One region of the Ferdinandcohnia sp. SAFN-114 genome, then DNA from elsewhere that is predicted to be linked to it. Evidence: a T-box and tRNA genes for the amino acid it is inferred to sense, from the RefSeq annotation. Region 1 holds a T-box; the other holds one or more tRNA genes.

Region 1 (16,192 bases):
ATGAACAGCAATTTTTAGTTTTTCAAGGTTACCTGCTGGAGCAAGCAATTCAGGTTTTTTAACAATTACACGTTTGCCGTCTACTATTTTTGAAATAGGTTCTTTCACAACTGCTGTCATACAATATCCTCCTTTATCACTTTATATCAAATGCGCCTTGGCATATTGCGCCCAGATTTTAGGCCCACAGGAAGTGGGTCATAAAGACGTTGCCACAGGAAGTGGCGTTCTTAGTCTTTGATCTTACTGCTAGAAAAACTTCCTTTAAAAATCGCATGTCTCCGCCGGAGGCTCTAGCTTTATTCAGTCTTCTAATGAATAAAGTTAGTAAACTGTTTCTTTAAAATAGAAACCTGTATCTAGTGGTCGATTAGTTGGTTGAAGTTTCTCAAGTTTCGTTAATAATTCATCCTTGATATCTTCATACTCATCACGATTTTCGACACATAAGTCTATTGCTTTTCGATAGATTTTTGTAACCTCAATCAGATACTCTGTTGATTTTAAAATCCCCTCAATTTTAAAGCTATCTACACCAGCATCAATCATTTCTTCCAGTTCATCGACAATACACACATCATTTGGGCTCATGATATGAGTGCCATTTTCGTCTTCAAAAATAGGATATTTATTACCGCGCTCTTCATCAAATAGAAACATATCTTTTTCTTTTTTGCGATTTTCAATTTCCATTACATTGCCTTGATATTCGAAATAGTTTCCGACTAAGGAACGCTTCGATTGGAACATGCACATCATTCCATGTACTTGAACTTCAATTTCAACTTCTGCATTTTCCTTAATTTCAACAATTGCATCCATATTTAACTCACGTGCTAGAACTGCACGCTTTGAGCCTTTTCTGCCCCAGTAATTGCATGTATACCAATTTGTCGCTGTTGTTTCAGTATTCCAGTGAAGTTTCATTTCTGGTGCAACCTCTTTAACAGTCATCAGTACGGCAGGGTCACCAAAAACAATCGCATCAACATTGCTATCACGTAGAAACGCAACATAGTCTCCTAACTCAGGGACCTTTTCATTGTGGAAAAGAGCATTCATTGCAACATATATTTTAGCGTCATGTGCATGAGCAACCTCAACTGCTTTTACTATTTCCTCCCGGTTAAATTCACCCGCAAGACGTAAGCCGTATCGTTGTTCACCAATAATAAATGCTGTAGCACCAGCATTTATCAGTGGTTCAATATCTTCTACACATGTAGGAGTCACCAGCAACTCTGGTTTCTTCATTCCGTTACACCTCTTCTTTTACTTAATGCAACCCCATCCCCAACAGGTAAGATAGTAGTCAGATAATCTGGGTGTGCGAGGAGCCATTCATTATAGGATTTAATTTTTGTAACAAGATTTCTTATTCTTTTACTCTCAATTTGTTCCTCTGCAACAAGCCCTTTAAATAGTACATTATCCGTTACAATTAAACCATCCTTTGAAAGGCATTTTTCATAGATGTCAAAAAAATGTCGATATTGCCCTTTAGCAGCATCGATAAAAATGCAATCAAATTCCCCATGTTTCTTTACTTCTTCGGCAGCTTCAAGAGCATCCCCGAAAATCACTTCAATTTGTGAGCCTGTCCCTGTTCGTTCAATATTTTCAAGGGCTTTTTCGTATCTTTCTAGATCCCTTTCAATAGTGACAATTTTTGTCTTTGGAAGTGCCTGAGCCATTCGAATCGCAGAATAGCCGATTGCTGTTCCAATTTCTAAAATTTGCTTTGGCTCAGATATACGCAATATTTGAAGCATTGTTTCAATGCCTACTAGTTCCATAATTGGTATATTGTTTTCTTTTGCATATTGTTCAATTTCTTCAATGATTTCGTCTCTTTTTGGAAATAGATCTTCTAGATAATTGGTTATTTTGCTTGATAACAAGAAAAAAACCTCCATTTCAGTATGGTGGTATTGGTTAAAAAGTGCAGTCATTTGTTTTTGTATACCTAATCAAATACGCATTGGCGTATTTGCGCCAGAGTTTTTCGAGCATGCTCGAAAAACTTCCTTTGAAAAATCTTTGCATCCGCCGGAGGCTAATTTTATTCAGTCCGTGTTTGAACCCCAAGAAGTTTTTTAACTAATACTTAATCCCACTATAAATGAGAGTGATATCTACTGAATAAAGTTCCAACTTATTTTACCATAAAGAAAAAGGGAACGCCATATTGGGTTCCCTAGTAAGTTATTCTTGATTGGTTATATACTGTGCTTTTTTAGCGTTATGCTCTTCTAATGTCTTGGAGTAATACACATCTCCTGTTGGAGCGGCTAAGAAATATAAATAATCAGTCTCTGCAGGATTTAAGGCAGCTGATAAGGATGATTCACCGGCATTTGCAATTGGTCCAGGTGTTAAACCTTGGTTTTTATATGTGTTGTATGGCGAGTTCACTTCAAGATGATCATATAGGACACGTTTTTTATGTTCTCCTAATGCATAAAGAACAGTAGGGTCGGTCTGAAGTGGCATTCCATCATCTAGACGATTATAAAATACGCTGGAAATTTGCTCACGGTCTGTTTGTGCCGTTGCCTCTTCTTCTATTAATGACGCCATGGTTAATAGTTTATGAGTAGAATCAATGTAGTTGTTCCCTTCCATTAGCCCTACGTATTTCACTAGGATTTTATCCGTTTGTTCTAGCATGGTTTCGACTATGGATTCAATTGAAGGCTTTTTCTCATAAAATGAATACGTTGCTGGGAATAAATAACCTTCTAGTGGATGTTTAATATCCTTGTTTAAAATTTCATCCGATAGTGTATTTGGAAACCTGCTAATCAAGTCTTTAACATAGGCAGGGTCATCGACCTTTTCCATGATCTCTTCCTGAGTATAACCGGTTTGCTCCGCAATAATTGTTGCAATTTCTTCAAGTTGTTTTCCTTCTGGTATCACTAGTTTAAAAGCTGCTTCTCCCATAAGGATTCCTGATTTCAGACTTTCAATGATTTGGTCAAAATTCATAGATTGATTAAATGTATATTCGCCAGCCTGAAAACCTGATACATTTTTAAATTTTGTGTAATAACGAAAAACTTTTGCGTGTTTCACAATATTATTTTCTTCAAGGATTCTTGCAATCGCTGTTGGCGACGAACCAATTGGTATAGTTACTTCGATTGGTTCCTTATTCGTAGGGTCAACAGGCTCAAGTGCTGATTTTATATATAAATAGCCTCCGCCAATTATTCCAGATAAAACTACTAATATAACGATAAATACGATAAACACAATTTTACGGATTGTTTTGGCTTCTCTATGCCGTTCTTGCAAATTCTTTTTATATAAATCCTTTTTCGATTCGTTATCAGACATATATCGAAAATCCTCCCCTCACTCGAATTATTATACTACATTTTTTTATCTAATTCGTCAATTTTAGGGAGAATTCACTATATTTTTGCAGTTTTTTCTAAAAATTTCGTGCATTTTTAGGTATCAATTGAAATTTTTTAAGCCATAAGTTGGAGAAAAACATAGACTGCCTTTGCAGGATTTTTTTGTCTTTGACGCCGTTGATCTTCACTGCAGGCGGCCGCTTTCCGCGGGCGTGGCTTGAGCCTCCTTGTCGCATACGCTCCTGCGGGGTCTCAAGTTTCACGCTTTTCACGCTGGACATTGAATTTGCTTCTTTGAAATAACCCACGCACGAAGAAAATGTGAATACATTTTCGAGGAGTCGCCGCCTTCCGCTTCAATCAACTTTGTTTGCATATCTTATAAAAACAACAATCAATTAGAAAGGAGCCAAATGAAAAAAACAGCCCGAGGCTGTTTTTATTCTTCTCCTTCTTCATCAAGGAATGTATTTAACATTTCTTCGACAAGGTCCCATTCTTCTTCCGTTTCGATTGGTTTTAGTTCACCATCTTCTCCGTCTTCAGAAGGGCTAAAGCTTGATGCATGAATTTCGATGTCTTCATCATCTTCATTTTCATCACTTACAGGATAGTAAAGGACGTATGATTTTCCAAATTCTTCCGATTCGAATGTAAATAAAACCTCACAAAGAATTTCGTTTCCTTGCTCGTCAATTACTGTTATTTGCTTTTCACCATGTTCCATTTTAATCCACCTCATTAATTTTTACTATCTAGATACCCCTGGAGGATCATGACTGCAGCCATTTTATCAATGACCTGCTTTCTCTTTTTTCGACTTACATCCGCTGATAATAGGACACGTTCAGCTGCTACTGTTGAGAGACGCTCGTCCCACAATACAACAGGCAAACCGAATTTCTCTTGTACCATATCCGCATAGTATTGACTGGCTTCACCACGTGGTCCAATAGTTCCATTCATATTCTTAGGTAAACCAATCACAACAGATTCTACTTTATATTCCTTGATAATTTCACCAAGTCTTTCTAAGCCAAACTGCTGTCGTTCTTCATTTATCTTGATTGTTTCAATGCCTTGAGCAGTCCAGCCCATTTCATCACTAACGGCGACACCGACTGTTTTAGAGCCGACGTCCAAACCGAGAATCCTCATTCGTTTTACCCCTCACGATGGATCTTTAAATACGACTTAACTAACTCCTCGATTATTTCATCTCGTTCAAGCTTTCGGATAATATTCCTTGCATCATTATGACGTGGAATGTATGCAGGATCTCCGGATAACAAGTATCCTACAATTTGATTAATTGGATTATATCCTTTTTCTTGAAGAGCATCATAAACATTGAATAATACTTCATTTACATTTGTTTCAACTGGTTCCTCTGGAAAGTTGAATTTCATCGTTTTATCAAATGAGCTCAAGTTTTGCACCTCACTCTTTAGATTCTGGTGTCCGCATCCGTACATGTAAATCTTACCACTCATTGTACACTAATCACAACTAAATAGAAACAAGAAGTGACATTTTGTATCATACTTTTGTGACAGTATGATACAAATTCACTTATTTTAGATACTTTTTACCCATTCTTCTACAAATTGTAGTGCGGATTCAAGTTGTTCTGGATTTTTACCACCCGCTTGCGCCATATCAGGTCGGCCACCACCGCCCCCACCACAACGAGTTGCTACTTCCTTAATTAATTTTCCGGCATGGAAACCTTTTTCAATTAAGTCTTTTGTTACACCAGCCGTTAAGTTTACCTTGTCTTCGTTTACAGAACCTAAGACAATTACTGCTGACCCAAGCTTTTGCTTTAAGTCATCTACCATTGCACGAAGATTATTCATATCTTGGGCATTTACCTTACTATATAAAACAGTTGCGCCATTAATTTCTTTCGCTTTTTCAACCAGGCTTCCAGCTTCTATATTGCCAAGTTTTGCTGAAAGTGATTCATTTTCACGATGCAAATTGCGAATTTCAAGTTGTAATGCTTCAATACGACTTGGAACTTCTGCAGGCTTTGTTTTTAATAGGCTAGCAACTTCCTGTAGCATTTTTACTTGGTCATTGATTACATGATATGCCGCTTCACCAGTTACAGCTTCAATACGGCGTGTACCTGCGCCTATTCCGGACTCAGAAACGATTTTGAATAACCCGATAGTTGATGTATTTGGTACATGACAACCACCACAAAGCTCTAAACTATAGTCACCAACCTGAACAACACGAACGATGTTGCCATACTTTTCACCGAATAGGGCCATTGCTCCCATTGCTTTTGCCTCAGCTAGAGATTTATAGTCAATATTAACTGGAATGCTGCTCCACACTTTTTCATTCACAATCGCTTCAATTTGCTCAATCTCGTCTTGCTTAATTTGACCAAAATGAGAGAAGTCAAAACGTAAACGATTCGATGTCACAAGTGAACCCGCTTGGTTTACGTGCGCACCGAGCACATCTTTTAATGCTTGATGTAACAAGTGAGTTGCCGTGTGGTTTTTAATAACACCAGAACGATTCTCTTGGTCAACCTTCGAATGAAGCTTGTCACCTTTTGTTAAACTTCCTTTTTCAACAACTACCCGATGAAGGTTTTGTCCATTAGGCGCTTTTTGAACGTCTTTTACAACTAGTTTTGTATTTTCGTTTTCAACTGTACCTTCATCCGCGATTTGTCCACCACTCTCAGCGTAAAAAGGCGTTTGGTCTAAAATAAGTTGAATTTCGTCACCTTCATTTGCCTTCTCCACCATTTCTCCGTCTTTTACGATGACAAGAACGGTTGATTCAGCTTCAAGTTCATCATACCCAACAAATGTACTTTCAACTTTAATTTCACCAAGAACCCCGCTTTGGACCTGCATGGAATCAACATCTTGACGAGCAGATCTTGCTCGTTCACGTTGACTTTCCATTTCACGCTCAAAGCCATCGTGGTCGACTTTCATACCTTCTTCTTCTGCGTATTCCTCAGTTAATTCAACAGGGAAACCATACGTATCATATAAACGGAAGACATCTGCACCTGAAATAATGTTACTGCCTTTTGCTTTTTCCTTTTGAATAACAGTTGATAGTATTGCTAATCCATCATGTAAAGTTTCGTGAAAGCGTTCCTCTTCTGTTTTCACGACTTTCTGAATAAATTCAGTCTTCTCTTTAACTTCCGGATAAAAATCAACCATAATCTCCCCAACAACTGGAACGAGTTCATACATGAACGGACGGTTGATGGATATTTGTTTTGCATAACGTACAGCGCGTCTTAATAAGCGTCTGATTACATAACCTCGACCTTCATTGGAAGGAAGCGCCCCATCACCTACTGCAAATGTAACTGTACGGATGTGGTCAGCAATAACTTTAAATGCTTCATCCTTTTCTTTTGATTGACGATATTTTTCACCTGAAATGGATTCTGTTGCCTCTATAATCGGCATAAATAGATCTGTGTCAAAGTTCGTAGGCACGTTTTGAATAACAGAGCACATTCTTTCAAGACCCATTCCTGTATCAATATTCTTTTTTGGTAGTGGTGTATAAGAACCATCTGGATTATGATTAAATTGTGAGAACACAAGGTTCCAAATTTCTAAATATCGCTCATTTTCTCCACCTGGATATAATTCTGGATCATTCGGGTCATTTCCAAATTCTTCACCTCTGTCAAAGAAGATTTCTGTATTTGGACCACTTGGACCTTCACCGATATCCCAAAAGTTTCCTTCAAGACGAATGATTCGCTCCTCAGGAATTCCTATCTTTTTATTCCAAAGCTCAAACGCTTCATCATCCTCAGGATGAATCGTAACAGAAAGCTTCTCTGGGTCAAAGCCAATCCAGTCTTTGCTTGTTAAAAATTCCCACGCCCATTCAATTGCTTCCTCTTTGAAATAATCACCAATGGAAAAATTCCCTAGCATTTCAAAGAAAGTATGGTGGCGTGCTGTTTTTCCAACATTTTCAATGTCATTTGTACGAATCGATTTTTGTGCATTACAAATTCTTGGATTTTGAGGGATTACACGTCCATCAAAATATTTTTTTAAAGTCGCAACACCACTATTAATCCATAGTAAGGACGGATCTTCATGTGGAACTAAGGAAGCACTTGGTTCTATTGCATGCCCCTTTGATTGGAAAAAATCCAAAAACATTTGGCGAACTTGAGCTGATGTTAACTGTTTCATTTCATTACCTCCAATTACATTTTAGACATAAAAAAATACTCTAATCCCCTAAAAAACAGGGACGAGAGTATGCTCGCGGTACCACCCTGATTATGGACACAAAGAAATAGTGTCCATCACCTTCGTATATTGATAACGGTATTCACCGGTAGGTTTACCTACACTCAGGAGTAGCTTTCTATTACCCTTCATCCGAAATTCCTCTCAGCCTTGGAAATTTCTCTCTGGTTTGATGGTACTGTAACATACTGATTCCTTCATAGTTTTCACTGATTGTGATTAAATTGTTACATTATGTATTACCTAGTTCTTGTCAATTATATTCAAGTCAAAAATGTTTGTCAACGTCGGCGTTCATTGTGTTAATGTTCCTTTCTGGCAACTGTAAAATGCTGTTTCGCGTGAACAATAAACACCTTTAATATGGCTACAACCGGAACAGCCACAATCAGGCCTACCACTCCACCAACTTCTCCTCCTACTAATAACGCCGCTATTATCACAATCGGATGTAATCGTAAGCTTTTCCCGACAATAATTGGTGAAAGCAGGTTTCCTTCGATAAACTGAAGGCCAAACACAACAAGAACCACGATGATAAGCATTTTGATTGAAATGGTAGCAGCTATAATAGCGGCAGGAATTGCACCAATGATCGGACCGAAGTATGGAATGATATTCGTTATACCAACAATGCTTCCAAATAATAAGGGATATTTCATACCGGAAATCCAAAATGCAACTGAAGCAGTTGATCCAACAAGCAAACAAACAATCAACTGCCCTCTAATATAATTCCCCAACGACTCATCAACATCTCGAAAAAAAAGCTGACCAGCTCTTCTAAGTTTTCGAGGCGTTATATACCAAAGTGCTTTCATCATTTGGTCGTGATCCTTCAACAAATAAAAAACAATGAATGGAATGATAGCAATGATGAAAATGGAATTAAACAATGCTTTCAAAAATTCAATTGTCCTTGAAAGCAGAAAATCCACATAATTTTCTAGCGAATTAAGCAAATCATCAAGCTGTGCGTGAACAAAAGCAGGAAGCTGTGAACTTCCTGATTCAATTTCTTTTAACCAGACCCTGTAGGTCTTACTGAATTCCGGAAAGCTCTCAGCAAGATCCTTGAGCTGTGCAAGAATCACCGGAATTCCTTTGTATATACCAAAACCAACCCCACCGAAAAAAACCAAATATATCAGTAGGATTGCAAGCGATCTCGGTACTCCACGATTGCTGATTTTTTCGATGATAGGATGTAGTAAATAAGCGATAAAAATAGAAAAAACGAAAGGAACCAGAAATGTTTTTAAGAGTAAAAGAATCGGGAGCCAAACTGGTGCCAATTTCAAAAAAATATAGATAGTCAAAAATGCTAGTAATAATAGTGATATTCTGAAGATCCATTTAATTCTATTTTCACTCATTTCCATCCACTCCCTTGTTAGTAGTTTTTGGAGTCTATGCGGTTTTATACGGGTCGTGCTCGTAACCTATAATATTGTAAAAAGAAAGATTATTTTGTAAAATATAGCTGAAAGGATGTGGTAAATTGGTTATAGTTATTAAACCACGTGGTGAAAACATTGAACTAGAGTTACTTCGCTCTTTACGCGTCCACAAAAAATTAGAGGAAGAAGACGAAAACAACTATGTATCCCTCGAAAAAGGCTGGGCAGGTGAAAAACAGTTTGACCAATTGCTTTTAGGCCTCACAAATGAATGCCTCATATTAAACGACCTTCTCCTGAAAGTGAACAACACCCTCTTCCAAATTGATTCCCTGCTTATCACGCAAAAGAAAATAATCATCTTTGAAGTAAAGAACTACGAAGGAGACTATTACATCAAAGATGGACGCTTGCACATTATTAATGGAAAAGAAATCAAAAACCCACTCATTCAAATCTCCCGTAGTGAATCCTTATTTCGGCAACTCCTCCAAGATTTGAAGTTTAATGTCCCCGTTGAATCTCATGTCATATTCATCAACCCAGAGTTTTTTTTATATGAGGCACCGGTAAATGGCTCTTATGTATTCCATGCGCAACTTGGTCGATTTATTAAAAAACTAGATGCGGGTGCGGCATCTCGGGTTTCCGATGGTCATATTGACTTAGCACATAAATTGGCTTCTTTGCATATAACGAAAAATCCCTATTCGCGCCTGCCTGATTATACATATGAGGAGTTGGAAAAGGGGATTGTTTGTAAGTGTGGGTGCTTGGGATATGAAGATACAAAAGGGCAAACTTTGTTTTGTAAAAAATGTGGCTTTGTAGAGGACAAAGAATTAGCCGTGCTAAGGAGTATAGAGGAGTTTAGGTTCCTTTTTCCTAAAAAACGTATAACTGTGGATGTTATTTATAATTGGTGTAAGGTTATAAGATCAAAAAAAACAATACAAAGAATCCTATCCAAAAATTTCGATTTGATATCATTTGGCAGAGGCTCATATTATGTAGATAAAAGGAAGTAAAAGTGGTCCGAGACAGTTTTTGGGGGGGATTTATTGGGATGGTTTATTAAACCTTATAGCTGGTATGGCGAATCATAGTTTTATCCAGGGGTGAACCTCTTTCTCTACTTTGCTGGTTCTATAACTCCTAGTTTTATCCAGTTGCGAGCCTCTTTCTCTTCTTTGCTGGTTCGATAACTCCTAATTTTATCCAGTTGCGGGACTCTTTCTACACTTTGCTGGTTCGCTAACTCCTAATTTTATCCAGTTGCGGGACTCTTTCTATACTTTGCTGGTTCGCCAATTCCTAATTTTATCCAATTGAGAGCCTCTTTCTACACTTTGCTGGTTCGCCAATTCCTAATTTTATCCAATTGAGGACCTCTTTCTACACTTTGCTGGTTTGCTAACTCCTAATTTTATCCAATTGAGAGCCTCTTTCTACACTTTGCTGGTTTGCTAACTCCTAATTTTATCCAATTGAGAGCCTCTTTCTACACTTTGCTGGTTCGCCAACTCCTGATTTTATCCAGTTGCGGGCCTCTTTCTACACTTTGCTGGTTCGCCAACTCCTAATTTTTTTTCCAGTTGCGAGCCTCTTTCTCTAGATTTCCAAACCAATACCAAAAAACCCCACATCCGTGGGGTTTTCATTTAAAACATTTTCGTAATGCGTTTGCGCATTTTTTTCATGTTGCGGGCAGACATTACATCTGTTCTTTGCATAATTCCGTATGCCGCAGCACCTAGACCTATAGTGATTAGAGAAGTCATTGTTTTGTTCATATCCTCTTCACTCCTTGTTTAGGATTACATACTGATCCTTCTGTCGTCCTCAGCAAACAGATCATCCAACGAACTGAGTGTGCCATCTTCCTCTACCTGATGTGTGAATATTTGTCCTTTGTTAACAGATAGTTCGATAAAACATCCCCAGCAGTAATATTGGTTGACACCAATTTTACCGATATCTTTACTTTTACAGTTTGGGCACTTCACAGGGTACACCTCACATCATGGAATTCCTAATTTATAGATACGACGATGACATCTTCACCGATTTTTAAAGGCTCGTTGGTTTTGATTACCTTTTTTCCTTCTGTTATATCAGCAAAAAAGCCATCCGTTACTTCATACCCTATAATAGTGCCCACTTCTTCTGTAAAATATACATCTTCAAGTAAGCCTAATTTTTGACCTTCAGAGGACAAAAGCGGCTTTCGGAATAATCCATGATGGGTGTGTAAAAAATATGTGGGTGTATCGGCTTCATTGTCAAGTAGCTCCAAAAGCGACCTGTCCGAAACCATGACACCATCATCTCCAATGGAGGAGATACTTTCCATAGGGACTACTCGATCTCGTTCAAAAAGTCCTTTCCCTTTCAAGATCAGGGCATTCACCTTGCCATCCGATGTGATACAAAGATCTGAAACTCGGCCGAGCTCTTCGGCAGACTTTTCATCATAGACCGGTAAATCCTTGAGTAGTGAGAACGTCCGCAAAGATAATCGCCACCTCTCCGAACATTACTTATCATTCACTTTCAGATAAGGTGTCATACTGTACAAGAGTTTCCAAAAGAAAAAAGCTGGTATCCCCAGCTTTTATTCGACTTCCATATAATCGTATGGAGTAATTCCTTCCATGCCAATATTTGGGTCGGTTTGGAAAATAACCTCTTGATATGACTTTGCCTCTTCAGGTATTTCAACAGGAATAGGAGCTTCCTCCATTGCACCAAAGGTAGTTTTTAACTTTTCGCACAAGGTTGTTTGACGGTTTGTATCGTTTGCACGTTGAACCCCTTGTCTTAATGCGTCTTCTTCGCCACATAGGATGAGGAAGTTTTTGGCTCTCGTTATGGCTGTGTAAATTAAATTACGTCGTAGCATGCGATAATAACCTTTAACAATCGGTAAAATGACAATCGGGAATTCACTACCCTGTGATTTATGAATGGAACAACAATATGCGTGTGTGATTTGGTTTAAGTCCTGTTTTGTATATGTGACTTCATTGCCTTCAAAATTTATAACAACCATATCCTGTTTTTCTGTGTTTTCTTTTGCATAAAAGATCGACTCGATTTCACCAATATCGCCATTAAACACATTATTTTCAGGCTGATTGACGAGTTGAAGCACCTTGTCACCACGCCGATAAACGATATCTCCATATTTTAATTCCCGCTTACCGTGTACAGGCGGATTAAAAAGCTCCTGCAGCATAACATTTAAACTGTCAATCCCTGCAGGACCGCGATACATTGGTGCCAAAACTTGAATATCCTTAACGGAAAAGCCCTTCTTTTTTGCATTATCCGAAACTTGCTTAACCACTTCAAGTACCTGGTTCTGGTAGCACTTTAAGAAAGAGCGGTCCTTTTTAGGTGAGGAAATATCAGGTGGTAGGGCGCCTTTTTTTATATCATGAGCCAATTCAATAATTGACGAACCTTCTGATTGTCGATAAATATCAGTTAGACGAACGGTTGGTACTACTTCAGATGCCAATAAATCCTTTAATACCTGACCAGGACCGACAGAAGGCAACTGGTCTTCATCCCCTACTAGCACAACTTGGACATGCTCCGGTAGTGATTTAAACAACTGATGTGCAATCCAAATATCGACCATCGAAACTTCATCCACTATCAGCAGCTTGCCATTTATCGGATTATCTTCATCATGACTAAAACCCTCGACTCCATTCCATCCAAGGAGTCGATGGATGGTAACGGCAGGAAGACCTGTTGATTCGCTCATCCGTTTTGCCGCACGACCTGTTGGAGCCACTAATAAAACTGGGAAAGGATTTTCGGAATTATAATCTTTTGGGTCTAAGGAGCAACCGTGCAGTTCTCCGTATAATTCAACGATCCCCTTAATAACGGTTGTTTTCCCCGTACCTGGACCACCTGTTAAGAGGAGCATTGGAGACATAAGTGCTTTTTGGATTGCATCTTTTTGCGAAGGCGCATATTGGACTTTGATCCTTTCCTCAAGTGCACCAAGTGCTAGCAAAAATTCAGACTCTGGAAAAAGATTTTCGTATTCAGTTTGTTCCATTACCCGTTTTATATTTGTAATTAATCCTTTTTCAGAATAATAAAGGGTAGGTAAGTAGACCCTGTCCTCTTCAATAACAAGCTTACTTTCTTCTGTTAAACTTATTATTTCCTTAGAAATATCGGTTGCAACGATTTCTTCACGGCTACTTTGTTCTAATAATTGCTGAACACGAATGATTAAATCCTCTGCAGAAAGGTAGACGTGTCCATCTTGTAATGAATCTTGTTCAAGTATGTATAAGCATCCAGCCTTGATTCGGTCTGGGTGATTTCCAGAAATCCCAAGTTGGCGTCCCAATTCGTCTGCTCTACCGAAACCAATACCTTCAATATCTTCGACTAACTTATACGGGCTATGTTGAAGAATTTCAAGTGTTTGCTCTTTATAGACTTGATAAATCCTCATGGAAAGCTGAGGACCAAATCCATATTGAGAGAGACCAATCATAATCTGTTCAAGACCTTGGTGTTCTTGTAGTGTGTCATAAATCTCTTTGGCCTTGTCTGCTGAAAGTTTATCAACCTCCTGCAAGACGTCTGGGTTTGCGATGATCTTTGAAATGGCTCCTTCACCAAGTGTCTCTACAATTTTTTCTGCTGTCTTCTTCCCAATTCCTTTAAAAAGATCACTTGAGAGGTATTGGACGATTCCTTGTTTAGTATGTGGAATTTCTTTTTGGAATTGTTCAACATGGAATTGGATGCCAAACCGCGGATGCTCCTTTAAGCGACCAAAAAAGATGTATGTTTCATTTTCATGAATTCGAGGGAAATACCCTGTTACAACTGCTTCTTTTTCATTATAGTCTTCATTTGTTTCTTGAAGCCTAATCCGAACGACAGAATACAAATTTTGCTCATTATGAAAGATTGTTACTAAATGAGTACCCTTCATAAATTTTCGTTGTTCATCAAATAAATCTAAAGATTCCTGTTGTTCCATTAAGTATCCCCTCCCCTCATTTATTCACTTAATGCTTCATTTACAATCTTTTTCCCGTTTGCTGCAAGCATATGGTCAGGTTGAATTTCTAATGCTTTTTCAAACATGTCGAGTGCTTTTTCATAATCATTCTTAAAACCTGCATAGGCAACACCTAGATTGTAATAGGCATCTGAGTGATTAGGTTCTAATTCAATTACAGAATGAAACGATTTGATTGCTTCGTCAATTACTGATTCACCTGCTAGGCAGAGGCCATACTGAAATAATGCATCCACATCATTTTCGTTTAATTCAACTGCACGTTTCATATATGGCAGTGCTAATTTTGGCTGGCCAAGCTGAATCAATGTCATCCCTAACATAAAATATGTATCACTATTTTCCAAGCCTGCTTTTAGAGCTTTTTCAAACATATTCTTTGCTTTTAAGAAATCTTCTTGGTTGTAGAGAAGATTACCAATTCCGTAATAAGCCGTTCCCGCTCCTTCGTCAAGCTCAAGTGCTTTTCTAAAAAAAGCAATCGCTCTTTCAGGGTCACCCACAGCCGCTAAAAGATTGCCAAAGTTAATATAGTAAACCGGCTCTTTCGGGTTTTCTTCAATAGCCTGAGTAAAGCATTTAGCTGCTTCTTCGTACTTACCTTCTTGCATATATTCAATGCCTTGTTTATTTAAATCCAATGATATTCAACTCCAGAATCGACTTTTTTTGCACTCATATTATAACACAGGAAAACCCCAACCCTAAATATAGAGTTGAGGTTTCTTCATCCAACATATGTTAGACGTTCTTCATTTTTAAAGACTTTATCAATTGTTGCACCACCGAGGCATTCGTCCCCATTATAGAAAACGACTGCTTGACCTGGTGTTACCGCACGAATGGGCTCATCAAAAATGACTTTAACTGTATTGTCATCCACCTTTTTAACCGTTACTGCATTATCCGGTTGACGATAACGGAATTTTGCTGTACATTTTACTTCCTCTTCAGGTTTCATATCCGAAACCCAGCTAACATTAGTAGCTAAAATGGAATCTGAATATAGAAACTCATTGTGGAAACCTTGGTCAACATAAAGAATATTTTTCTTAAGGTCTTTTCCAATTGCAAACCACGGTTCTCCGCTTCCACCAATTCCAAGGCCATGACGTTGACCAATCGTATAATACATTAAGCCATCATGTTTACCTTTTACTTCACCTGAAAAAGTGACCATGTCGCCTGGTTGAGCAGGTAAATAATTGCTTAAGAATTCTTTAAAATTACGTTCTCCAATAAAGCAAATCCCGGTACTATCTTTTTTTGTAGCAGTCGCAAGGTTTGCTTCTTTTGCAAGCTCCCGCACCTTTGACTTTTCTATATTCCCGATTGGAAACATGACCTTTGAAAGTTGTTCCTGTGTAAGTTGATTTAAGAAATAAGTTTGGTCCTTATTCTCATCTACCCCACGAAGCATCTTGTATTCTCCGTCTCTGAACTCAACACGAGCGTAGTGGCCAGTCGCAAGATAATCAGCACCCAGTGTTAAAGCATGCTCTAAAAAGGCTTTAAATTTAATTTCTTTATTACACATCACATCTGGATTTGGTGTTCTACCTGCTTTATACTCATCCAAAAAGTAGGTAAAGACTTTGTCCCAATATTGCTTTTCGAAATTGACCGCGTAGTAAGGAATGCCGATCTGGTTACAAACTCGGATTACGTCTTCATAATCTTCAGTGGCAGTACATACCCCATTCTCATCGGTATCATCCCAGTTTTTCATAAATATCCCGATTACATCATAGCCTTGCTCTTTTAGTAAAAGGGCTGCAACTGATGAGTCTACTCCACCAGACATCCCGACTACTACTCGAGTATCTTTAGGATCTTTCATATTTCCACCTCCTATTTCGTTAATCGTGAAACGATTTTTGCTGTTTCTAATGCTGCAGTTTTTATATCTTCAATTGTATTTCCAATACCAAAGCTAAAACGTATAGATGAAGCGATTCGGTCCGAATCTTTTCCAAACATCGCAACCAGGACATGAGAAGGATCAATCGATCCAGCTGTACACGCTGACCCACTCGAAGCTGCAATTCCTTCTAAATCTAAGTTAACAAGCATAGACTCGACATTTGTACC
Region 2 (15,882 bases), on a different contig from region 1:
AGTTGGTACAATTGCTAGTAGTAAAAAGTACATCCAATCTTGGCCTGCATATCCACCTAATGGATATTTGAGGATTACTACATATAAGAATAAGGTAATTGTACTTATACTGTAGACAACGAATGTATAGGTGACAAGCGTTAGGCGTTTTCGTACAGTTTGCCCAAATAATAGATAGGCTGTAACCATTATGCAGGAAACAATCGCTAAAAAGTCTCCATATAACGCACTCCCACTTATTTGGAAATCACCCCAACTAATAATGATGCTACCACATAAAGCTAAACAAGTACTTAAAATAGCACCTAAGCCTATTTTTTCTTTAAACAAGAAATAAGTTCCGATAAAAGCAAAGACAGGCTGCATTGTCACAAGAACAGTCGAGCTAGTTACTGATGTGTAGTTAAGTGATTCAAACCATAGTATGAAATGTAGAGCTAAAAATACCCCTGAGATACTAGAAAAGAGCCAATCTCTTTTCTTTATCACCTTCAGTTCATTTCTATATTTCCATAAAAAAACAGGAAGCATCAGCAGAACTGTAAAAAATAGCCGGTAAAACGCGATAACGGGTGCAGGAGCATTTGCTAATTTAACAAAAATAGCCGAGGTGGAAACCGCAACAGCACCAATGGCCAATACTAAGTATGGATTTATTTTCGGTTGATTCATGTTTGTCCCTTCATTCCTTATATAATCTTATAATCTTATTCAGTATATAAGATAAATACCAAAAAAGGATAGAAGAAATTCTACCCTTTTTTAACGCAATGAAGATTCAGTAATTTGCTCATAGTTTTTTAAGTTATATGCAGAAATTTTTGTCGGCGAAATGGCATATAAAGTATCTTCGATGGTAAGGACTCGTTGAATCTCACCTTCCCATGTTTCATATGGGCCAGGAACGTCATGTGAGAGCTTTGCTCTTAATTCAATTCCTTCTAAATTGATATCGTACACATAAGCTCCCTGAAATTCGAAGCTTTGCTCGTACTGTTTTCCTTCTATATTTTGAAAAACAGTAATAGGGAATGCAAAAATTCCTTTTTCCTTATTAAATAAAAGAGCTTTATGATCATAATTTAAAGGCGAGTATGTTCCTCTACCACCAATGATTTCGGTAAATTTCTCCTTTGGAGCATTCACATCTCGAATATCAAATAAAGAAATCTTGATCCCATCGGTATACACCCTTGGTTCACCTGTACTTGTTTTATCAGCGACAACCTTTGTGTCATGACCAAAGCCTATTATATGGTTTTCATCATACGGATGAAGATAATTACTAAACCCTGGTATTTTCAACTCACCTAGTACCTTTGGTTTTTTGGGATTGCTAGCATCAATCACAAACAATGGATCGACTTGTTTAAAGGTGACAATATAGATCCGTTCCCCCATAAATCTTGCAGAATAAATTCGTTCTCCTCGAGCTAAATCACTTAAGGAACCAATTTGCTTTAAATTCTCATCATAAATATACAAATTATTCGCTGAAGGTTTGTTGGCATTCCAAGTATCTCCTTTCGTTGTAGCTACCCGGAAAGTACCTTTGAACTCATCCATTGAAAATTGATTTAAAATCGTTCCTGGTACTTCAGTCGAACTATGGAATTCGACTTTGTCCTTTTCCACTGAGAATTTATACAAGCTCGTATTAGGAGAGTTATCAGCCCCACCCTCCATAAAAGGTACGGCATAGTAGTTTGAAACCGCAATATAAATGTTCTCCTTTGACATGTACATTTGATTTCCACTACCTATATATGAAGTAATCGTGGCTTCTTTTTTAGGCTCATTCAAATCGAATGCCGCAATTAAAGTGAAATTAGTTTCTTTTGACCCTGGTATATATTTAATGCTTTCATATGGGATCAGCGTGCTTTCATCTTTTAGTGCAGTATCAGAAAAACGTGGCCTTAATTCAACCTCATCGGCCCTCATGTCTTCCATTATCCAATAATTTGGATAATGATTAGATACTAAATATACGTAGCTGTCTACTCTCCGTGACGTTACATGATTGCCTTCCACTTCTACCCTACGTATTTCCTCGGGATTACTTGGATCATTTATGTCATAAATAATGGCTGTTGTAGCTTCAAAATGTCTAGGAGGGTATATCATCTTTCGCTGATTTGGATTTACTTTAGGTGTACTATCACGGAATGTATACCCAATTACCACGAGCTGGTCTTCATACAAAAATAATTGGCTTGGTGAAAATGAGTGTGTGAATGGTATGGATTTTATTAAAGACATTTCCTTTGCAGGTGCTGCTTTAATGATATTGAGCTTTCCATCAATGATTTGAAATATATGTTTTCCATCTGTTTTTACAATGTCTGCTTCATCAACACCCTGAACCTGTGTATTCGTTTCTGAATGATCATTTCCCCCTTCAGTGGCTTGATCAACTGCAGAAGATTCATTCGTTACAGACATATCTTCCCTAGCGGTGTCCCTTCCGAAAATACTAAACCTTCTATTCCGTTTTTCTTCCTTTAGTGCTTCCCGAAATATCTCTTGGAGTTTTTCTTTTGTAACGGGTTGGATTTCAGTATCCACTTGGCTGACGATGGCTGGTTTTGAAGCCGTAAAAAATAAAGTCATGGCCGTGATTATAATAACTGAAGCAAGATAAATGAACCATCTTTTCTTCATCCATTTCACCCCTTTTCCACTTAGACGAAACTTGGAAAGAAATGTTACATAAAAGAAATGCTGAAGGCACCCTTCTGCCTTTCGAAGTAATTGGCTTATACCAGAGAGCCAATAGCGCCTAAATCTAGAAAAAAAGAAAACCCTCTATACCGAAGGTTCTCCTAATTTTGTATATTGATTTAATAATAACTCAAACACGCGTAGCATTCTTACTATTTTCTTTTCATCGTGACTGCTTATGCAGGAGATTTGAATCCATCTCTTTTCTTGTAAATAGCTGCTTTCATAGTGAAGGTAATACCCCTGAAGTGCCATATCATCTCCAAAGTCCTTTGAAGAAATATGCTTTGGTAGTAATACCGTCATGATTGCAGGTGACGAAGATTCTTGTGGTGTTAAAATTTGTAAACCAAGACCTTCAAGATATTCACGAATCAACTTGTATCTTGTTTTTATTTCAGAATAAAATTCATCTTTTTCATATTTATTAAGAGCTTGATTTAATGCCTCTAGCAAGTTCGAGGAATGGGAATATGGAATACTTTGATTAATGGCATACATTCCGAGATCTAAATATCTTGGAATTGTCTGATTTGGCTCGATTTCATGATTATGGAAGACAAATGAGAGTCCAGTGTAGCCACCAATTGCTTTCCCGCTCACACCTGATGCTAAATATATATCCTTGAAATCAAGTTTAACTGCTCCAATTGTACTAATACAATCCAAACATAGCTTGATATTGTTCATCATGCAGATTTCTTTTAAATTTTCATAGTTTATAAGCATACCTGTAGAGGTTTCGCTATGGACACTCCAAAGCCATGTATACTCACCTTTTTCAAGTTCACTCTGAATATCAGCCTCTGTAAGAGGGGTTCCCCATGTTTTTTCTAATCTTGTAAAAGTTAAACCAGCTCGATTTGCATGATCAATTAATCTTGAACCAAACTCTCCATTGCTAATTATTAGGCCTTTACCCCCTAATACAGATAGCTGAGCAGCAATAACATCATTTGCTAAAGTACCAGATCCAACTAAAATTTCGGCATGCTTTGAGTTTGTCATTTTACATAATTTCTCTCTTACAGACTTCATTTGAAACAAAAATTCGTTCGAACGGTGGGAAATTGGCTCCTCTGCAAAAGCCACTTTTACATTCCCGCTTATTTTAGTTGGGCCAGGCAAAAAGCTAACAGGTTCTTTTAATATTCTCCCAGCCAAAGATTCATCGAAGGTTTGTTTTGTTAAATACATTGGCCAAAACGATGCAGTTGACGTCCCAGTTAGAGATGCGAATGGTTTGAATCCCAATTGACGATATAATTTTTCTTGTCTTGTTGTTCCAGAGATTAAGGCGACATCATAGCCTTCTTTCAAGCAATAATTAGACATAAGCTGGGCAAGACCGAAGAAAATCCTCCCATTATTACGATATTCTTCCTCAACAGCTAGCAAACGAATTTCACAAGGACTATTTGGTTTAACTGGCAGTTGTTCATCAAGATTTGAGAGCTTATGATCAAGTGAAAACGGTCTGTTTGCCCTTACAGCAATCATACCCACTAATTTAGAATCCTTTACGCAAATTAAATACGTATTTTCATCATGGAATTTATCAATTAGCATTTTTTCTTCATTTTTTTCATGCTGTGGAATTTCTTCAACAAATGTTTTGTAGTTTAAACGATGGATTTGATTAAATTCTTGTTTTGTCCGTGCTATTTTATATACAAATGTCACGTTGGAATCACTCCGCTTATTTGTTTTTATTCAATAATTTTTCCTTTAGGTTGTCACGATGTGCCACTAATAATAGGGCGATTACAATAAAAATAAGGATACATTCACGGATGGAATAATCCATGAACCAATAGATGACTGGTACAGTTAGAAAGGCAGACATTCCAGCAATTGTAAAGCTTCTTACTATCAATAATAAAAGAAGGAAGATCCCACCAAATACTAAAAATGGTTGATAAGCCAATACAACTAATCCACCTGCCGCGGTTGCTATTCCTTTTCCGCCTTTAAATTTGAGGGTAATTGGCCAAATATGTCCGATAACGACTGCGATTAAAGCGAGAATTTGAATTTCAAATGAAAAATTCAAGTATTTTGCACCTAAAACTACAGCCATCCCTTTTAAAACGTCACCAATGGCTGTTAGCAAAAATCCCTTCTTTCCTAGCAATCTACCAGCATTCCGAGCCCCTACGTTCCCACTTCCGAGCTTGCGAATATCCTCGCCCTTCATAATCTTCATGACGACATATCCGGTCATAATCGTTCCTATAAAATAAGAAGCTAATACATATAAATAACTCACAAGTCCACCACCATTTTAGGTTTAATCAATTTTACCATTTATTTCTGGTTATTTATATCAAAATAATATGATTCGTTTACAGCTTTTTTAATAGATTATATGAAATTTTGGACAACCTCATGCAAAAAAAACGAATAAAATATTGTCTATTAAAAAGCCACATGATATAATTTTGCTAAATTCATACGGGGTTGTAGCTCAGGGGGAGAGCATTTGCCTGGCAGGCAAAGGGTCGTGGGTTCGATTCCCATCAACTCCATCATTAAAGTCACTCTTTTATTCCACATTGAGTGACTTTTCTTTTTCGATAAAAGCAGAACAGACCCGTTCAGTTAGGATTGGGTCTGTTCTTGGTTTAAGATATGCTCTCTCACAAAGTGAGCAAACTGAGCAAGCTCCTCGGTTCGTTGAAGCTCCTTGCTCATCACTAGTGATAGTAGTGAGCTCTCGATGAGAAAAAGACGTGGAAGTTTGTTATTCATAGCTTCTTCTTGAATGAAGTCCACTAATTGATGAAATTTTTCCTTTTCAGGTTCATTTTGATGAATCTTCATAATTGCCTTTTTCAAATCATTTGATACTTCGAAAAATTGATTTTGAACATTCTTTCCCCCTGCATTCTTTTGAGGCAACCATGTTTCTAGTAACTCAGGATTCAATAGCTTACTATTTGTCTTATCGACATCATCGACTAAAGTTATTAAGCGATCAACACAATATTGAATGATGGCTTCATGATCAACTTTCGGACCGTATGTAAAAAAGTGATACTGAAATGATTGTTGTAGCATTCCGGAAAAAAGAATGGCACAATCCAATAAATACTCACGTTTCTCTTCACCAAATAAGTCAATAAAACGAAAATAAAGCCATCTTAGTTGCAATAATTGAAATTGTTTTACAAACTGCTTTAGGTCTGGATCATTCGATACGAGCGCCTCTTCAATTAGTGCATAAAGTTTGTTTTGCTTATTTAGACGGAAAAAGAGACCTAGTTGTTTACTAAAGATATCAATATTCGCAAGGTTTTCGCCTATTAATAATTTATTCCGTTCTTCTTCGTTTTTGATTTGTATTGAGTTAAAAACGGCCATGAACAGTTCGCTTTTTGAAGAAAAATAGTTATAAAAGGTCCCCTTTGAAATCCCGCTAGAATCTAGAATATCTTGGATTGATGTGGCTTGGAAACCTTTTTCCATAAAGAGTTGATGAGCCTTTTCTAAGACATATTGTTTTCGTTCATTCATGTTCAATCCCTACTTTTGTACTACCATTTTTTAAATTTTATAGTATATGATTTAAATAAAGAATTCAAATAACACATGGAATAACTTTTGCAAATTCGAAATTATTTCAACAATTTTGTTAACCGCATTTGCTTCTACATTAAAACTTCCATCGTATTTCATGATGCTCCATGCACAGTAACAATTCTTCATTTATACATTTAATAGTAGAATAATTGATTAATCAATCATCCCTTGTGTCGAAAAAACCCGTCATGAATTGTCGGAATTTTTTACCAAAAGTTGGTTGATTACTAGTTTTAAAATGTTAACATTAGTATTGAAGGTGTTTTTAGCACCTGTATTGCTAGTTTCATATTAAAAAGGAGGAAGAGAATGAGCCAATTAATTTTTGCATTACGAGAAAAGGTTGAGTCATTTTTAAGAGGGACTAAGAAGCTTTACATCAATGGAGAATTTGTTGATAGTGCTTCTGGTAAAACGTTCGAATCCTATAATCCAGCTACCGGGGAAGTTTTAGCAACTGTCAGTGAAGCTGGACCAGAAGATATTGACCGTGCGGTAAAAGCTGCCCGAAAAGCTTTTGATGAAGGCCCTTGGCAAAAAATGTCCGCAGCCGAAAGAAGCCGTATCATGTATAAACTGGCAGATTTGATGGAGCTACATAAAGATGAGCTAGCACAGTTGGAGACATTGGATAATGGAAAACCGATTCGTGAAACATCAAATGCAGATATTCCTCTAGCAATCGAACATATGCGTTATTATGCTGGATGGTCTACGAAAATTGTAGGGCAAACTATTCCTGTAAATGGACCATTCTTAAACTATACTCGTCATGAGGCAGTTGGTGTTGTGGGACAAATCATTCCATGGAACTTCCCTCTATTAATGGCAATGTGGAAGCTTGGTGCAGCCCTTGCAACTGGTTGTACGATTGTATTAAAGCCAGCTGAACAAACTCCTCTTTCTGCTCTTTATTTAGCAGAGCTAATGGAAGAAGCAGGATTCCCAGCTGGGGTAGTAAATATCGTTCCTGGCTTTGGTGAAACAGCTGGTCAACCTCTAGTTGATCATCCATTGGTTGATAAGATTGCATTTACTGGTTCAACAGAAGTAGGAAAAAGCATTATGGAAAGAGCCTCCAAAACATTAAAACGTGTAACATTAGAATTAGGAGGAAAATCTCCAAATATTATTTTACCTGATGCTGATCTTTCAAAGGCAATCCCTGGTGCATTAAATGGGGTTATGTTTAACCAAGGTCAGGTATGTTGTGCCGGGTCACGTGTTTTCATTCAAAAGAAACAATTTGATAATGTTGTGGCAGACATGGCAAGCCATGCTGAAAAGATTAAACAAGGGGCAGGTTTACATTCTGATACAGAAATTGGACCGCTTGTTTCAATTGAACAACAAAATCGTGTTTTAGGATATATTGAAAAAGGAATTAACGAAGGTGCAGAACTAGTAGTAGGTGGTCAAAAACCATTTGAAGAAGGCTATTTCGTATCGCCAACTATTTTTGCGAATGTAAAAGATGAAATGACAATTGCGAAAGAAGAAATCTTTGGTCCTGTTATTTCGGCAATGCCATATGAAGACCTTGATGAATTAATTGCACGTGCAAATAATTCTGAGTATGGTCTTGCGGCAGGTGTATGGACACGAGATGTTGGAAAAGCACATTATATCGCAAACAACCTACGAGCTGGTACAGTATGGGTGAACTGCTACAATGCATTCGATGCAGCTTCTCCATTTGGTGGCTACAAGCAATCTGGTATCGGCCGTGAAATGGGATCCTATGCCCTAAATAACTACACAGAAGTTAAGAGTGTCTGGGTTGCTATGAATTAAAAAGAATAGTGCAATCCACAGAAGGCGAGAACCACATTGAGGGTTCCCGCCTTTTTTTAGTTAAAACGTACTTGTATCATGTTTTTGAATTTGCGTTTTTGGTAATTGGACCTTATATAAAAGATCGATAATCCGTGTGCTTATAAATTGACTAACGAGCGCAAAAATAATGATTTTCCAATCGACGATGATTCCTGTGGTAAGCAAAATTGTACCATTAATGGCAAACAGTGTTTTTCCTGGTGAAAACCCTTTAAGTTTTGAAATGATTAAAGCCAAAATATCCATTCCACCTGATGATGCACCCATTCGAAATAATATCCCAATTCCAACACCAAAGATGATAGAACCTACAATTAAATCTACGATTACATTTGATATTGGATTTGTTATCAATGGAGTGATCAGACGGATGGTGAATGCTGTAACTGTGACACAGTACAGCGTCCAAAGCGCAGCATCTTTACCAAGCCATTTAATCGCTGCAAATAAGAGACCCGCATTTAGTACCCAAAGCGTAATATCAAAAGGAGTACCCGCTAAAAAATTGACCAGTACTGAGACACTCGCAGCTCCTCCAGTTGGAATATAATGCGGGAATAAAAAGGTTGCCATTGCAAAGCCCTGAATGATTGCTGCAATTCCAAGTATTAGACCTTTGTTTATTATTTTCATGACGTGAGCTCCTATGACTAAACCAGATTTTATTATTATGGTACCATCTTTTATGAAAGTTAAAAAGTAACTAACCACCTTCAAATCTTGCTAATAGTTCATATGGTCTCACTCTATATGCTTCATATGGCACATAATCACCCTTTTATCGCATCAAAGTCATCAATCGTTTGGGACATTTAATAATTCCATAATAAAAAGACCTGCTTTACCGTAAGATAGCTGGTAAGCAGGCCTCTTTCTTTTTAATTAATCTTTCCAAATAATTTCACCCGATTTTGTTGTAGGATCGATTTCAACTTCGAAATCGTGTTTTTCATAAAAATAGATCAGACGATCAACATGGTCCCAGTCTCTTTTTGCGATATCACCTGTAATAACAGGGATGTTTTGTTCTCGCGCAATCTCCTTTAAATGATTCATGCAAATTGAACCATAGCCCTGGTTCGCAGGTCCTTTGATATCACCGATATGAATTGCATGATCTTCATCTTTGTATTGTGCCTGAAGTGAGAAATCCCAGTTACCTCTATAGGCTGTGTCACAATCATTCACCATGATTTGGCAACGATTTCCATCATCAAAGGCAGATACAATTACCCATTTCTCATCCTTTGTTTGGTCAATACCGATGATTTGATGCTTTTTGGAGATTTCTTTAATGTTATCTTGCATACGAAAAAGCTGAAACTGTAAATCCTCTAAATCCTGTTTGACCTCTGACGGGCTCTTGTTCAGATCCTCTTTCATTAGCAAACTTTGAAAATACATGACTAACACCTTTCATTGTATATTTTTTGCCTTAAAAGCAATTTACTTCCATTTTATTGATAAAAATGGGAAATGTTTACGTTTTTGACAACGAACATACAATTTCTGATTATACTAGACTAGTACTATATTTGCAAACAACCTATACCATCTGTCATCTTTTTATAAGATTGTTATAACCTCTTTGTAACATAACTGTCATTTTACTATGTTAGGATAGTTCCATAAGTGGGAAAAAGGTCTTATGAAGGAGGTAGGATACTTTGAAAATTTCAAACCTTATACTCAAAAAACCAGCTCTTATTTATATAATTGGTGTTGTAATCATTATAGGTACAAGTATTTTCGCTACCATGCAGCATTCAAATGCTGAAACACTTGAAAAGAAAGACACACCAGCAATCAATCCAGTACAAGAATTAAAGAAAGAAAAAATAAATAATCAAAAACCGCAAGGCGAAAGCAAGCCTGTGCAAATGGCTTCAAAAAATTATAATATAGAACAGGAAAATACCATTACTGGTTTAGAATTGGACAAGCATTTAAAGGGAAATTTAAAGGGTTTAGGACCAAACTTTGTAAAGTCCGGTGAAGAGCACGAAATTGATCCTGTATTTTTAGCAGCATTAGCTGCTCAGGAAACCGGTTGGGGCAATTCTGATATTTCAACCTCACCTTGGAATAATATTGGAGGCATAACATGTATGCCCGATATTTACGCTGATGTTTTTGGTGAAGATTATCCAAACCCTGGTTGCTAGGAACTAGTCGAAGGTGGAACAGAATGGCAAAAGTTTCTTTCTATTGAAGATAGTATCCATTTTAAAGCAATCTATTTAAAGAAATACTATGTAGAGAATGGAAATGAAACAATTGGTGAAATCCAAACAATCTATGCTCCAAATCAAGCAGCGAATGACGCCACTGGCCTAAATAATCATTGGGTAAAGAATATTGTATCCATTATGAATAATGTTAAAGAAGATCAAGTATGATTAAGGTGCCTGAAAGGGTACCTTTTTTTGTTGAGTTAAAAAAATAATAATGAACTTTCTCATCACTTCATTCGTATTATCTACGGAAAATAAATGATAACGATAACGAATGAGGGGGCTCATTATGACAGAGTTTTTTATATTTTGGATAGCTGCATCAATTGGGGCAATCGTGGTTATGCCCTATCAGTTTAATATGTTAAAAGGAAAAATTGAGGAGGATGCAAAAAAGAATCCCACTAAAAAAATTCCTCCTACTCCCGTACTTGTTTTTATGAGTATCATTCAAAGCGTTGTATTATTAGGAGTATCCGCATTTATTGGAACATGGCTCGCTCCGAAAGTTGACTTACATTGGTGGCTAATTGATTCCTGGTTAGTTGGGAGCGCTATTCCATACTCCATTTCAGGGGCCATTCTACTGAGTATTGTGATTGGATTTGTTGCATCCATTATTATCATCGGTTTGGATATTCTTTTCATGAAAAAGATACCTAATGTTCAAATGGATGAACCTTCAAGATTTCAATCGTTTTTGGCTTCTTTCTATGGTGGAATCTCAGAGGAGGTTTTAACCCGCTTATTCTTGATGACCGCAGCGGTTTATGCATCAAGCTTCTTAGGGCTTGGAGATCTTTCATATTGGATTGGAATCATCTTTGCTGCCGTTTTATTTGGCGTAGGACATTTACCAGCTGCTTTTGGAGTTTTCGGCAAATCAAAAATCGTGATCATCCGTACAGTTTTACTTAATGCCATACCTGGAATTTTGTTTGGGTATTTATATTGGAAGTTTGGAATTGAAATCGCGATGATTGCTCACTTTACAGGGGATATTTGTTTACATGTCATTTTTGGACCATTGTATAGAAAAAGAATGGCAGGCTAATCACGAATTCGTGGGCTTTATTTTTTTGAATGCACACAGAAAGGTTCTCGAAGTAATACAATACCAAAAAGATCATTTTGGGAAGGAGCTCTTCTATGTATTATTATGAACCGTGGATGATGCGTTCACAACCTAAAAGGAACAATAGTACGAATACACATAGAATGAAAGTGAATGGTGAGGGAATTGTTACAACTGCGCCGAATATCGCCACCATCACATTGGGTGTCATCACAGAAAGTAACACAGTTACTGAAGCACAAAATGAAAATAACCAACTAACAAAAAAGATCATAGATTCTATATTAGCACTAGGGATACCAAATGAACATATTAAAACAGTAGATTTTCGAATCGACATCATATATGACTATGAAAACTCTAAACAGACCTTAAGGGGCTACCGAGTCACTCATATGTTACAAATATCCGATGTGGACATCCAAACTGTGGGTACCGTTGTGGATACAGCCGTTCAGAACGGAGCCAATACGGTGACGAATATTAATTTCACAGTACGCAATCCACGCATTTATTATGAACGGGCACTTCAGAATGCCGTTCAAGATGCACAAGATACGGCAAGGACAATCGCCAAAAAACTAGGAGTTGCACTTCAAGAGGTTCCCCTTCAAATTAAGGAACTTTCACAGCAAAGCCCACCTATTCCGTATCAAACTGCAATGTTTGCCAAAAGTGAGGCTGCTACACCGATACAGGCTGGGGAATTGACAATTACTGCTAGGGTGGAAGCGACCTTCTTATATACAGTTTAGAAATAAAAGGCACTGAATTCGGCGCCTTTTTCGTTCTTGTTTTAATCAGTTTCTATTAAGTCCCGGAAGTAATGGCATGCAGGTTTAATTATTAATAACTAATCAGCACCATTTCAATGTTATGTAGTTTTGAGTGTTTAAATAGATAAGTGGTATATTTTTTGGATTCTCTTATTGCTTTTAAAAAAAGACTCAATCCTATCGGATGAGTCTTATCTTATTATTTACTATATTGTACTTTAAATTCTTCGTATTTCTCAATGATTACTTGTGCGATCTCATTTGTCTCGTCTAACTTGCATATGTCTTTTAATACAAATGTGACACCTTGGTCTTGAATCATTTTTTGTAATTCAACTGACTCAGGATCATCCTTAACGTCAAATAACAGACAGGCTGCCGCTGCACTAGCAAGGTTTCGGTAAGACAATCCAAGCTTTTGGGCTTCTACCATCGGTTTTATTAACCTGTCATTTGGTCCTAGCTTACGGAGAGGAGAGCGACCAACGCGCGTCACATCATCATGTAAATGTTTATTCTGGAAACGTCCTAATATTTTCTCAATATACTTTTGATGCTCTGCTTCATGTAATTGATAACGTTCTATTAAGTATGATCCTGTTTCTTCAATGGTTGATTTAACTTTCTCATAGATAGTTGGGTCATTCAGTGTTTGATCAATGGTTTCTTTATCTGCCAAGTAACCAAAATAAGCAGTTACGGCATGTCCAGTATTTACAGTAAATAATTTTCTTTCAATAAAAGGTGCTAGATCTGTAACTTTGGTCATTCCTTCAACCTTTGGAATATCCAAGGTTGTTTCAACAATCCATTCAAAATAGGGCTCTACTAAAACATCTAGAGAATTCTTATTATCTTGTATTGGTACAATCCGATCTACTGCTGAATTAAAATAATATACTTTATCTGTCATTTTTGCGATTTCATCCTGGCTAAATCCTTTTTGGATATAACCTTTTAATAGCTCTGTTGCTGAGATTTGATTTTCGCAAGCAATTACATAGACTTTTTCGTCTGTATTTTCAATCCGAGTTTTCAAGCCCTTTGCAATTAAGGGAGCAATATGAGGTAAAATATTTGGACCAATTGCAGTTGTGATATAGGTTGCTTCTCCTATTGCCTTGATTACCTCTTCTTCTTGTTTCATATTGTTTAATCCCGAAACATGGTTAATTTCTGTCACTTGAGGAACATCTTCTGCTGTTATGACTTTGTATTTTCCATCTTTATTTAATTGGTTGATAATCACATCTGCTATGTCAACAAACGTTACGTGATAACCTGCTTGTGAAAACAATGCCCCAATAAAACCTCTACCGATATTTCCAGCGCCAAAATGTACTACTTTTTTCACAAAAATTCATTCCCTTCCAAATTTAAGCTGTAAGAAGTTTAAAAATGTTTCTTCTAACTTTATACGTATCATCTTTTCATTTGCAGAAGAAAAGATCATTATATTTTCTTTATTTTCAACTATAGTCGTACTTACCATGCTTATAATTTCTAATTCACCATCATTTAATGTTTGTGGAGCAAGAAGCAAAAGAATAGTATATACTTCCATTTCCTTACCATCCATGCCTACTAACTTGTATGGGGAATCCAAATGTGCGATTTGAAAAATGAGTTCTTTTACACTGTCATGTCGGCAGTGAAAAAGAGCCATACTTGTTTGAGGAATCCCCAATCCTCCTTTTGCTTCACGTAGCTTAAGCTGACGAAAGACATCCTTACTATTCGTTATTCTTCCTCTTTGCTTTTCGTATCCTAGCATCTTCTGGATAAGAAGATCATAGGAGGACTCATTTTTCATCTTGTTTATGGAAAAATTGCGAAAGATAGCACGAATACTATCTTGACAAATATCTACTTCATCCATTAAAGCAGTAAGAGATGTCGGACTTTTAATTATCTTCTGTTGCTCATTTTGTTTCGTTGGATAACTAGAATGTTTAGTAATGTTTTGAACATGAGTGCGTAAATATGCTTGAATTGACTCAATGTCTTTTTCATAAAGTAGTGGATTTACATAAACATAGTCAAATTTTTCTTGTAGCGGTAGTAAGACAGTCGAGACAATGATTTGATATTGACTCCAATCCATAGTATGCATTTCTTTTAATGAAATAATATCGGTTGAAGTAATCTCTGGTACCTCTTTTTTAATACGACTAGCCAGCATCTTTGAAGTACCAATTCCCGTAGGACATATGATTAAAGCATGGATCTGAACTTCCTCTTTTTTTAATTCCAAAGCTGATCCGAAATGCAAGACAATATAAGCAATTTCATCATCATAAAATGGAATCTGGGTGAAAATCTTATTAACACTTGTGTGTACAGCCATAAACAAAAGAGGATACTTTTGCTTAATTTCTTCTGTTAAAGGATTAAAATGAGTTAACCCTTTAGTCATTCGATAAATTGTTGGTTCCATATGAGCCATAAGCCCTTGAAACAAAGAAAAGTCTGCAGATAAGTCAACATTCAATTGCTCAGAAACATCATAAATCAATTTCTTAACTGAGCGACTAATGAGGATTTGATCATAGTATGTATTCTCAGTTGTTACTATTTTTGAACCTCTAAAAACAGTTACAAAATTAGAAATTTCATGATCGTTTAACTCGATAGATAATAAATTTGATAATTCACCACATATCTTAATCAGAAGTGAATATTCTTCAGAATTCTTTATTCGATCAACATCTTGTTTTCGTTCAGAAAGAGTATGTCCCTTTTCAATTCTTTGCAAGGAAATACAGATATAGATGATGAACGCAATATAATCACTATCCGCTAATTTTATTTCTGATTGATTTATGTATGAATATACAATTTTATCTGTTGTCTTTAAGTAATCCTTTTTAAGAAAAAATAAGATTTTGTCATTTTGTAGCCTATCATTGGAAAGTAAAAATATGCTTTCAATCAGTTCTTTATTAAAATGAATGAGTAAATAACTAACGAAGGCATTTCTTTTGTCTTCTTCTAATCCGTCGATTTCAATTCCTACGCCTTTTTTACGATTAAGGATAATATCGTAGTTTTTCAACCACTCCATCAAATCATCGATATCTGTGCCCAAGGTTGTTATTGAAATGCCTAGCTCATTTGCTAATGGAGCTAGTTTTATGGGGCCATCTGCATCTAATAGTTTAATATAAGCAAGTAATCTTCTTTCTTCTATTGTAAAATCGATTGGTTTAATCTTATTCAATTCTTGAATCAGTCGATAAAAGTTTTCATTGGTTCCAACTATCGATAACCCGTTATCATTTTCTACCGATAAATCAAATTTCTTTAGAATCTTTTCTATGCTTTTAATATCTCTTTGAATGGTTCTGGTGCTGACATGCAAAAAATCAGCAATGGAAGAGATCGTATGATTTCCACTTTTTTTTACCATTAGGTCAACTATTGCCTTCTCTCTTGCTGTCATCATCATGTCCATCAACTCTTTTCAATCAAAATTATTCGATAAATGATTGAGATTCTTCATAAAATGGAAGAAGAAAGATGCATGTTGCATCTTTCTTGCTTAACTTAATTTTCAAATGAAGCTCCTATAATATCTAGGATTTCATCCGCTGTTTTTGCAGTTGCCATTTTTTCAACGTTTTCCATCTCAGAACAGGTAATAGCAATTGCAGAC

What was found. A T-box is a leader RNA that pairs with one kind of tRNA and senses whether it is charged. The one in region 1 lies ahead of alaS (alanine--tRNA ligase), so its partner is inferred to be a tRNA-Ala.
Region 2: it encodes a tRNA-Ala, which carries the amino acid that the T-box ahead of alaS (alanine--tRNA ligase) is inferred to sense. The anticodon was not compared.

Annotation. Positions count from the first base shown of each region.
Region 1 covers NZ_JBPFDQ010000001.1:13,218-29,409, forward strand. Annotated here, with positions in the region: gene ACR65M_RS00075 (peptidase U32 family protein) at 1-120, opposite strand, end outside; gene ACR65M_RS00080 (peptidase U32 family protein) at 325-1,254, opposite strand; gene ACR65M_RS00085 (O-methyltransferase) at 1,251-1,901, opposite strand; gene mltG (endolytic transglycosylase MltG) at 2,206-3,342, opposite strand; gene ACR65M_RS00095 (DUF1292 domain-containing protein) at 3,805-4,092, opposite strand; gene ruvX (Holliday junction resolvase RuvX) at 4,107-4,523, opposite strand; gene ACR65M_RS00105 (IreB family regulatory phosphoprotein) at 4,529-4,795, opposite strand; gene alaS (alanine--tRNA ligase) at 4,943-7,576, opposite strand; T-box leader at 7,631-7,846, opposite strand; gene ACR65M_RS00115 (AI-2E family transporter) at 7,939-9,012, opposite strand; gene ACR65M_RS00120 (nuclease-related domain-containing protein) at 9,138-10,064, shown strand; gene ACR65M_RS00125 (DUF3918 family protein) at 10,698-10,829, opposite strand; gene ACR65M_RS00130 (YrzR-like zinc ribbon domain) at 10,854-11,042, opposite strand; gene ACR65M_RS00135 (PRC-barrel domain-containing protein) at 11,069-11,548, opposite strand; gene recD2 (SF1B family DNA helicase RecD2) at 11,651-14,059, opposite strand; gene ACR65M_RS00145 (tetratricopeptide repeat protein) at 14,080-14,742, opposite strand; gene mnmA (tRNA 2-thiouridine(34) synthase MnmA) at 14,829-15,941, opposite strand; gene ACR65M_RS00155 (cysteine desulfurase family protein) at 15,953-16,192, opposite strand, start outside.
Region 2 covers NZ_JBPFDQ010000102.1:533-16,414, reverse strand. Annotated here, with positions in the region: gene ACR65M_RS23185 (DMT family transporter) at 1-672, opposite strand, end outside; gene ACR65M_RS23180 (beta-propeller domain-containing protein) at 763-2,664, opposite strand; gene ACR65M_RS23175 (aminotransferase class V-fold PLP-dependent enzyme) at 2,809-4,407, opposite strand; gene plsY (glycerol-3-phosphate 1-O-acyltransferase PlsY) at 4,424-4,993, opposite strand; tRNA gene ACR65M_RS23165 (tRNA-Ala) at 5,181-5,252, shown strand; gene ACR65M_RS23160 (TetR/AcrR family transcriptional regulator) at 5,326-6,240, opposite strand; gene ACR65M_RS23155 (aldehyde dehydrogenase family protein) at 6,616-8,100, shown strand; gene ACR65M_RS23150 (YitT family protein) at 8,161-8,775, opposite strand; gene ACR65M_RS23145 (N-acetyltransferase) at 9,025-9,525, opposite strand; gene ACR65M_RS23140 (glucosaminidase domain-containing protein) at 9,810-10,307, shown strand; gene ACR65M_RS23135 (CPBP family intramembrane glutamic endopeptidase) at 10,666-11,430, shown strand; gene ACR65M_RS23130 (SIMPL domain-containing protein) at 11,526-12,206, shown strand; gene ACR65M_RS23125 (mannitol-1-phosphate 5-dehydrogenase) at 12,427-13,581, opposite strand; gene ACR65M_RS23120 (BglG family transcription antiterminator) at 13,588-15,675, opposite strand; partial or broken gene ACR65M_RS23115 (PTS mannitol transporter subunit IIA) at 15,774-15,882, opposite strand, start outside.